DNA from 3 places in the Cohnella abietis genome. Region 3 is predicted to be linked to each of the others. Evidence: predicted binding sites of a transcription regulator. Region 3 holds the regulator's gene; each other region holds the start of a gene.
The links. Region 3 encodes NrdR, which represses ribonucleotide reductase genes. Its sites were predicted from a motif close to AACACNATATATNGTGTT; they were not measured.
Positions count from the first base shown of each region.

Region 1: a site for NrdR is predicted at 1,384-1,401, ahead of nrdI (class Ib ribonucleoside-diphosphate reductase assembly flavoprotein NrdI). Genes of this name have one in related genera too.
Region 2: a site for NrdR is predicted at 1,840-1,857, ahead of KCTCHS21_RS11430 (adenosylcobalamin-dependent ribonucleoside-diphosphate reductase). Genes of this name have one in related genera too.

Region 1 covers NZ_AP019400.1:2,052,810-2,056,093, forward strand. Annotated here, with positions in the region: gene KCTCHS21_RS08470 (putative bifunctional diguanylate cyclase/phosphodiesterase) at 1-1,271, shown strand, start outside; gene nrdI (class Ib ribonucleoside-diphosphate reductase assembly flavoprotein NrdI) at 1,460-1,819, shown strand; gene nrdE (class 1b ribonucleoside-diphosphate reductase subunit alpha) at 1,806-3,284, shown strand, end outside.
Region 2 covers NZ_AP019400.1:2,717,370-2,720,653, forward strand. Annotated here, with positions in the region: gene KCTCHS21_RS11425 (DEAD/DEAH box helicase) at 1-1,446, opposite strand, end outside; gene KCTCHS21_RS11430 (adenosylcobalamin-dependent ribonucleoside-diphosphate reductase) at 1,966-3,284, shown strand, end outside.
Region 3 covers NZ_AP019400.1:4,814,819-4,818,102, reverse strand. Annotated here, with positions in the region: gene coaE (dephospho-CoA kinase) at 1-270, shown strand, start outside; gene KCTCHS21_RS21220 (lytic transglycosylase domain-containing protein) at 267-836, shown strand; gene KCTCHS21_RS21215 (alpha/beta-type small acid-soluble spore protein) at 935-1,153, opposite strand; gene nrdR (transcriptional regulator NrdR) at 1,266-1,727, shown strand; tRNA gene KCTCHS21_RS21205 (tRNA-Ala) at 2,041-2,116, shown strand; tRNA gene KCTCHS21_RS21200 (tRNA-Lys) at 2,127-2,202, shown strand; gene KCTCHS21_RS21195 (DUF4825 domain-containing protein) at 2,503-3,284, shown strand, end outside.

The sequences.
Region 1 (3,284 bases), 2.8 Mb from region 3:
GATTTTTTACGAACAGGTTAGAGGAAAAATTAAAGGCTGCAGGCAAAAATGGAACACGGCTTGCGGTATGCTATATGGACGTAGATCGGTTTAAACTAGTTAATGCTTCATTTGGGAGAGATTTTGGAGATATGCTGCTACTGCAAATTGCGGAGCGGCTGACAAGATGCTTGCCAGAGCCTGGTGACCTCGCTCGTATGGAAGGCGATGAATTCGCCGCATGCCTAGATCATCTCGAGGATAGTGAAGATGTGAATAGACGTCTGGATGCGATGATGTCTGTTCTGGAGGAGCCGTTTGAATTGAGCGGCATTCCGGTTCATATCACGGTAAGCTTTGGGGTTGCTGTGAGCGAGGGTGCCTCGGCGGATGCAGGAACCTTATTGAAGAGAGCGGATACGGCATTACATCGGGTTAAAGAAAATGGTAAGAACAACTATATGCTGCATTCAGATGATATGGATAATATTGCACTGCACAAGCTGACGATTCAACATGAGATGAGACGTGCCCTTGCGAACAATGAATTCATACTCTATTATCAGCCTCAATATGATTTGGCTTCTGGTCAGATCGTAGGGTTGGAGGCGTTAATTCGTTGGATGCATCCAGAGCGCGGTCTCGTTCCACCTGGAGAGTTCATCCCCGCTGCAGAAGAGAGTGGCATTATTGTTCCGCTCGGCAACTGGGTCATCGAGGAAGCGTGCAGGCAGAATAAGGCTTGGCAGGATGCGGGTATGCCTTGTATACCGGTGTCTGTTAATTTGTCCTTCCGGCAATTTACCGAGCTCAATTTAACAGGTAAAGTAGCCAGTATTTTAGAGAAGACAGGCTTGAAGGCCCGTTATTTGGAAATTGAAATTACTGAGAGCATGACGATGGACGTCGAACGCGCATCTAAATGTTTAAAGGAATTGACGGAGCTTGGAGTAAACATTAGCATTGATGATTTTGGAACGGGATATAGCTCCTTTCATTACCTGAAGAGCTTACCGATCGCACGTCTCAAGATAGATCGTTCCTTTGTTAGACATATTCAGCAGGATACTAATGATGCAGCTATTGTGGCGGCCATTATTGCAATGGCACATAATCTACAATTACAGGTTATCGCCGAGGGAGTAGAAACACAGGATCAGTTACATTTCTTGCGTTCTCATCGTTGCGACGAGATGCAGGGTTATTATGGAAGCCCGCCGCTTTCAAGCGCGAATGTGCTGGAATTGCTCCAAGAGAAATTAAACCGTCCGGCTCTTCCTACGTATCATTGAATTTAATCTAAAAGGTAAATCTATCAGAGAAGACTGCTACAGCAGTCTTCTTTTTAGTTGCCAAAAAGTCAATAGATAAAGTTTTTATTTTTAATGCTCTTTATCATTGACACACACAATATATTGATATAAATTGAATCTTAAAACTATACATATTGTGTTAAAGCATTGAGAGGAGAAATGCATGTATGCTAATTGCATATGATTCCAAGACAGGAAATGTACGGAGGTTCATAGACAAATTAAAGCTTCCGTCGATCCAAATCGAGGAAACCCTCAATGTTGATCAGTCATTCATTCTAGTTACATATACAACTGGTTTCGGACAAGTCCCGGACAAGGTAGTGTCCTTCTTGAAACGGAATCATGAGAAAATGCGGGGAGTATCCGCGAGCGGGAATCGTAACTGGGGAGATGGATTCGCTCTTAGCGCTGATCGTATAGCAGAAATGTACGGTGTACCCGTGATTAGTAAATTCGAGTTGTCCGGTACTACACGGGACGTAGAAAGATTTGTACAGGAGGTGCGCGCAGTTGCGTCACATTGAACTTAATAACTTATTAATGCAAAAAGATCCAGAAGGCTTCTTCCAACTAGATAAGGATATTGAAGCGGTTAAAGAATTTATGGAAGACGTCTACAGCAAGAGCATCCCATTCGCAACATCCAACGAGAAGGTCCATTACATGGTGGATAACAATTTTTACGAGGATGTATTTAAACTATATAGCGAGCAAGAAGTCGATGAGATATATGACATCACCTATAGTTATAACTTCGAATTTAAGTCATATATGGCAGCTTCCAAGTTTTATACGGATTATGCTGTAAAGACTGACGATAAATCGCAATACCTGGAGCATTTTGCAGATAGAGTGGCTATTGTGTCACTTCATCTAGCAAGGGGAGACCGTGCAATTGCTCGTTCGCTAGCTTCATCAATGATGGAACAGCGGTTACAGCCCGCAACTCCAACCTTCCTTAATGCAGGTAAGAGCAGACGTGGTGAGATGGTGTCTTGCTTCCTGTTAGAGGTTGATGATTCCTTGAATTCCATCAACTATGGAGTTGGAACGTGCATGCAGCTGTCTAAGATCGGCGGAGGCGTGGCTGTGAACCTGTCTAAGCTTCGCGGACGTGGAGAGTCGATCAAAGGAGTGGAGGGCGCAGCGAAGGGTATTATGCCCGTCCTGAAGCTCATGGAGGATGCCTTCTCGTATGCCGATCAGATGGGACAACGTAAAGGCTCTGGCGCAGGCTACTACAACATCTTCGGTTGGGATGTTATGGAGTTTCTGGACAGCAAGAAAATTAATGCCGATGAGAAAACACGCCTAAAAACTTTGTCGATCGGACTCATCGTTCCTGATAAGTTCTATGAGCTAGCTGAGAAGAACGAGCCGTTATATGTGTTCGCACCTTACACTGTGTACAAGGCTTACGGAGAGCACTTGGACGATTTGAACATAGATGAAATGTATGATCAGCTGCTTGCTGACGATCGTGTGAAGAAGAAAGTCATTATGAGTGCGCGTGACATGCTTGGCAAGATTGCTACGACCCAATTGGAGTCCGGCTATCCTTACATCATGAACAAGTCCAATGCCAACAGAGCTCATGCTTTGAAGGACATCGGAAGCGTCAAAATGTCGAATCTTTGCACAGAAATTTTCCAACTACAAGAAACGTCGGATATTGGCGATTATAACGAGCCAGACACGATCCGTAGAGATATTAGCTGTAATCTTGCTTCCTTGAACATCGCGAATGTTATGGGACTACGCAAGATTAAAGAATCGGTACATGAAGGCATTGTTGCATTAACAGCAGTTAGCGATATGACTACAGTTGCTAACGCTCCTGGCGTAGCTAAAGCGAACGCAGAGCTGCATTCGGTAGGCCTTGGCGCGATGAACCTGCATGGTTATCTGGCTAAGAACAAGATTGCTTATGAAAGCCCAGAGGCACGTGATTTCGTTCGTACCTTCTTCATGATGATGAATTTCCATTCG
Region 2 (3,284 bases), 2.1 Mb from region 3:
CTCTTCAATCGTTCCGAGGGTGCATAGATTAAAGATTTTCACATCCTCTGTCTGACCTAAACGATGAACTCGACCGATTCTTTGCTCCACCCTCATGGGGTTCCATGGAAGATCGAAATTGATAACATTGTGGCAAAATTGCAGATTGATTCCTTCACCGCCGGCTTCAGTTGCGACCATAATCTGTGCACGTCTGCGGAAGAGGTCCATCATCCAATCCTTTTTGCCTCTATTCATTCCCCCACGATAAGGGACAGCATACAGATCATGCTCTTTGAAAAATCGGATTAAGTAATCCTGCGTTGCGCGATATTCGGTGAAAATAATAACTTTATCGTCGATGCTGCGTATGAGCTCCATTGTTTTTTCTGCTTTCGTATTCGCTTTAATATTGCGAATGAGTTCTACTAGCTGCAATATTCGAGGCCGGAGTGGAGAGTCCTCAGCCATTTTTTTGTCTAAGTTAATGAGGGTAAGGAAGACGGCATCTCGGCTAGAGCAGACTTCACGCTGTAGCGTAACGAGAGACAGCATACTAGTCAGGTCCCCGCCTTCTGAGGACGCATTCTTGCGGACATACTCGTTAACCCCTTCGTATAGGGCCATTTCCTCAGAGGAAAGGCGAAGAGGAACATTCGTAACGATACGCTTCGTGAACTCAACGCCACCATCACTGCGGCGATTGCGGATCATAACTTGGCCAATGGCTTCGTGAAGCTGGGCTTCATTTTTAGGAACTCTGCGATCCGCGACAAAATTAGTTGCGAAATCGCCTTCGCCACCTAGCTGACCTGGCTTAAGCAAAGTAACCAAGTTATAAAGCTCTGACATGTCGTTCTGAACGGGGGTAGCGGTCAGCAGGAGACAGTATTTTTTGCGTAGCTCATTAATGAACTGATAGTTACCTGTCTTCTTATTCTTAAGCTTGTGAGCCTCATCTACAATCAGTAGGTCGAATTCGTTATCAAGCAGCATTGCGCGGTGCGGATCACGTTTGGCGGTGTCCATTGAAGCGACAACTATATCGTTGTTCCAGGTGTAGGCTTTTTTCTGTGCGACGGCTGGAATGTCAAATTTGCTATTAAGCTCTCGAACCCATTGCAGAACGAGAGAAGCGGGAACGAGGATGAGCACTTTTTTGACCAAGCCACGGATAAGATATTCCTTCAGAATAAGGCCAGCTTCAATTGTCTTTCCTAGACCAACCTCGTCAGCAAGAATGGCGCGTCCTCTCATCTCATGAAGAACTCTGCGAGCGGTATCTACTTGATGAGGCAACGGATCAAAATGCGGCAATAGGGTTAGGCATTGCAGGGCATGGAAATCAGAAACAAGAGAAGCTTCCTCTGCTTCATAAGAGAGCTGATATAAGGACCAGTCATCCCAAGGACCATTGCGCTCCACACGGCGTTCCAGCTCTTCGAATGCTCCACGATCTACATGCATCTCTACTAACGGATGGAGCTTGCGCGGGGCTGGGTCGGTTGAAAAGCTAGCTTTGAAGGGAACGAAGGCCGCTTCCTCGATTTCAGGTGCTAATGGCGGCTCAGATGTTAATGGAATAGCGGGTGCGGCCGCAGCTGCGCCAGATGGATCTCCCGCTGGAGATGAGAAAGGGGTTTGCAACTTTAGGTCCTCCTGGGCGTTAACTTGATCCCTCTGAATAGGAATGGATGAAGTTTCGCAGGGTAATGTAACGAATGGTAAGCGTCCATTCCATAGTATGAGCAATCGGAAGAGATTCGAAACCTGATCGAGGAAAGCAGGGGATTCTTATCGGGCTAGGTCAACCTTGAACATATATTTATAGACGATTCATAATGAAAGAACAAAGGCGGATAAACCATATATGGTATTGTTGATGGATTACATATACGATATGTTGTATAATTGACTTGTGGTATGAGATGCAACGAATGACTGGGAATGCCTTAATAATTAGAAGTTCGGGAGGGTGAACCGGATTTGAAGACAACACGGACGAGACCATTAGAGGGCTTGAGTGAGAAAATATTTCTGGACCGTTATGCTTGGAAAAACGCGGATACGAACGAAGCTAAAGTCGGTGATGTTGTCCTTGTTCTTACGAAGGATGATCCTAAATTTCCGACCAAGGATGTTGGAGAAATCGTTCAGCGTGATGGGAACAAAGTAACTGTAAAGCTCCGTAACGGTGAGTTAGTGCAATCTACAGTGGAGAAGCTGACTTTAACGATAGAGAAAACACCGAAGGAAATGTGGGCGCGGCTCGCTAGTGCAGTATCATCCGTGGAGCAATCAGATGTGAAGAAAAAGGAATGGGCTGATAAATTCCGTTGGCTATTAGACGATTGGAAGCTTGTACCGGGCGGGCGTATAGCTGCGGGCGCAGGAGCTAGCGAAGAGCTGACGTTATTTAATTGTTATGTTATCCCGTCTCCTCATGATAGCCGTGGCGGTATCATGCAGACATTAACTGAAATGACAGAAATAATGGCGCGTGGCGGTGGAGTAGGTATTAACCTGTCCTCCTTGCGTCCTCGACGTGCGATCGTCAAAGGTGTAAATGGTTCATCCAGTGGCGCGGTTTCTTGGGGCGGGTTGTTTAGCTATACGACAGGCTTGATTGAACAAGGAGGAAGTCGTCGCGGAGCATTAATGCTTATGATTAACGATTGGCATCCGGATGTTGAGGATTTCATCACGGTTAAACAGACGATGGGGCAGGTCACGAATGCTAATCTGTCTGTTTGCGTTAGTAATGCCTTCATGAAGGCGGTCAAAGAGGATGCAGATTGGGAGCTTGTTTTCCCAGATTCCAGTGATTCCGAGTACGATGCTTTGTGGGATGGCGACTTGGATAAGTGGAAAAAGCTCGGCAAAAACGTGATCCACTATCGTACGGTTCGTGCTCATGATGTTTGGCAAAGCATTATCGAGGGCGCTTGGAAGTCTGCTGAGCCTGGTGTTGTGTTCATGGAGTATTACAACCAAATGTCCAATAGCTGGTACTTCAACCCCATTATTTGTACAAATCCTTGCGGTGAGCAAGGACTGCCAGCATGGGGAGTATGTAATCTGTCTGCGATTAATTTGTCCAAGTTCTATGATGAGGAAACACATGATGTAGCATGGGATGAATTGTCTCGCGTTGTTCATTATTCTACACGTTTCTTAGATAACGTTATTGATACTACTCCCTATCATTTTCCGGAAAATGAGAAGAACCAGAAGAACGAGCGGCGGATAGGCTTAGGTACGATGGGGCTTGCTGAATTGATGATTCGTCTTGAAATACGTTACGG
Region 3 (3,284 bases):
GTTGTCGTGGATGTCCCTCTATTGTATGAGTCGGGGTTGGAGTCTTATTTTGAGCAGATTATGGTTGTATACGTTCCTAGAACGGAACAGCTTCAGCGCCTAATTGAGCGGGACAAGCTAACGACAGATGAAGCACAAAGGCGATTAGACGCACAGATGGATATAGAGGAAAAAAGACTTCGGGCTGATATTCTCATCGACAATAGTGGCAGTCTCGTAAGCACTGAGCAGCAAATCGAGCGCTATTGGCGAGAAAAGGGGCTTGGATGACGAAAAGATTTAAGCGGAAAAGAGTGGTTTTGCCTCTAATTCTCATTATTCTTGGTATGCTCTTTGTGGAATCGGACTGGCTGGGACGCTGGATTTATCCGATTTCGTATAAGGAGGAGATCAAGCAAAGTGCAACGAAATATGAATTAGATCCTTTGTTAATTGCTGCTATTATAAGGGTGGAATCAAATTTTAAGCTAGATGCTGTTTCGCGCAAAGGGGCTATCGGCATTATGCAAATTATGCCAGCCACAGCGGAATGGATATTGAAGCAGGATGATTTCGGTAATATGATGGCTAGCAATGCCGGTAAGGAGGCAAATACCGGTATTAGTTTGGGGTCTTGGTATGTAAAGGATCTCAAACGCCAATTTGACGGTAAATTGATTGTTTCTCTCGCAGCATACAATGCAGGTCCTGGTAAAGTGCGGCAATGGCTGGAAAAAGGGGTCTGGAACGGTGAAGAACAAACTTTAAAGGATATTCCATACGGAGAGACTAGACATTACGTTCAACGTGTGATGTATTATTATAAGAAGTATCAGAAGGTTTATGGAACGCTGTAAAGAGTAGCTGACAATGTGTCCGAATATAAGGAAGAGGAAGCCTTGAAGCATAAGCTTCAAAGCTCCCCGGTATTTAGTGCCTTCAGATGGTTCTTGGTTTATTTGCCAGCAAGTTGTTGCTCAGCAATTTGTACCAAATGGCGGGTGATGTATCCACCGATAGAACCGTTTTCTTTAGTAGTCATGTTCCCCTGATATCCATCTTGTGGGATGGCGATACCAAGCTCTTGTGCTACTTCGTATTTCAGTTGGTTCAAACCTGCGTTTGCTTGGGGAACGAGCAATGTATTGCTGTTGTTGTTTTGTCCGGATGCCATTATTGTTCACCTCCTTGCGGTTGGTAACTGTATTATGTGCTTTATTTTTCTGTTCATGTAAGGGAAGGTTTGGAAATTAAAATAAAGCTGTGTAGGAGGCGACATCGACGCCATGAAATGTCCATATTGTGATTACAGTGGAACGAAGGTTTTAGATTCACGCCCGGCTAATGACAACAAGTCGATCCGCCGTCGCCGGGAATGTGAGAAGTGCAGCCGCAGATTTACTACGTTTGAGACTGTTGAGGAAACTCCGCTTATTGTCATTAAGAAGGATGGTAGCCGTGAGGAGTTTAGTCGGGACAAGGTATTGCGCGGATTGTTACGTGCATGTGAGAAGCGTCCAGTATCGGTAGGCCAGCTGGAGGTCATTGTCTCGGATGTGGAGCGGGAAGTCCGCAATACCGCTCAGGCAGAGGTAGAGAGCCGTATCATTGGCGAGCTATTGATGGAGCATATTTATACAGTTGATGAGGTGGCCTATGTCCGCTTTGCTTCGGTATATCGGCATTTCAAAGACATCAACATGTTCCTTAAGGAATTAAATGGGCTTATGAATAAGCACGGGATTTGATGATGAGCTTGGAAATGCTAGGTGAAAGTAGAATCCGGACATGCTGCTTGAAAGTAGAGTCCGGAGTGCTGGTTGAGCCTGGAGAGTTTGGATTGCTGGACGGAAACAGAGTATGGAATGGTTGGTTGACGTGCAGAGTGTGAAATGTTGAATGGGAAAAAAGTTCGGAAAGTTTATACGTTTGTCCTGCAAATATAAGTATGTAAAAATAATGTGTATTCACCCATTGACATCTTTGTCCCTTCCATGATAGAATAATTTCTGTTGTCTTACATGGAAGTCTACATGAAAGCATCAGGTATATTATGGTCCCGGGCCCTTAGCTCAGCTGGGAGAGCGCTTCGCTGGCAGCGAAGAGGTCAGCGGTTCGATCCCGCTAGGGTCCACCAATTATAATTTGGGTTCTTAGCTCAGTTGGTAGAGCAGTTGACTCTTAATCATCTGGTCGAGGGTTCGAGTCCCTCAGAACCCACCAGTCTTAAATTCCCAAGCGGCAGCGATGCCGCTTTTTTGTTTGTTTCATCCTCGTTTCTCGAAATATTTGTACATCCACTACACCAGCGACGAATATACCTCTGTTGCTCGAAAATAAACTCAAACCACCAGCGCTAAAATTAGCTAATAGAGGATGGAGCGGCTATTCCTAAAACCCGCTTAATTTCATTAATTTAACATATATTACTTGGTTTTATAGACACATGGAGTGGAAAATATGTAAACTAGAATTAGTTTGTATTAGTTGTCTGGAGCGACAAGTGAGGAGTAACTAATAGCTATGAAGAAATCACACAAAAAAAATAGAATGATTATAGTGGCTTCCGTTGTGCTTGTTCTTGTTGTTGGTTGTGGAGTGTTGCTTGCAAACGGCGGATTTACTATATTTGGCGATAAGACAGCTACTGAGAACACATATACTAAAACATACGCCGGTTATAATCTAGATAAAATGGCAATGAACAGAACCTCTTATGTAGGCAATGCTTCTAAAGTGTCACACCTTGTTATGCAATTACCTGAGCCAGATAGCTATTATAAACAGCAATATATCCATCTACAAACCGAACAGAAGCCTTATGGCCTAACAGTGTTCTATGAGCCTACAGCAACCGAAGCTAGTAATAGCCTGTCTCGACCAGATCATCAGCAGAATTTAGAGCTAGCAAATATTAACTATAAAAACGCACTTGTACTATTCGCGATGATCGATAATGTGGATGAGATTTCATTTGCTTTTCGAAATACGTCTTCGACAGGTCAACTGGATCAGTCTGCATATGATATTCAACTTCAGTATCTTCGATCCGATATCGCTAAACAATTGGATATAACTATGCTCAGTAAAAATGTTGAACAGCTTGGTAAACTACTTGAGAATTGGAAACCAGTAGCTGTAGGGAGTGAGTCGGCAGGTAGCCATCCCGAGCCAGCCATAGAGGTAGCAGAAACATCTCCTGATCCGGATCAACTAAATGAGCAGATCGTGAACCATGCTAATGAAATATCACCAGATGGCAAATTCCTTATTGAAGCTTTCGGAGAAAACAGCAATGTTTCTTC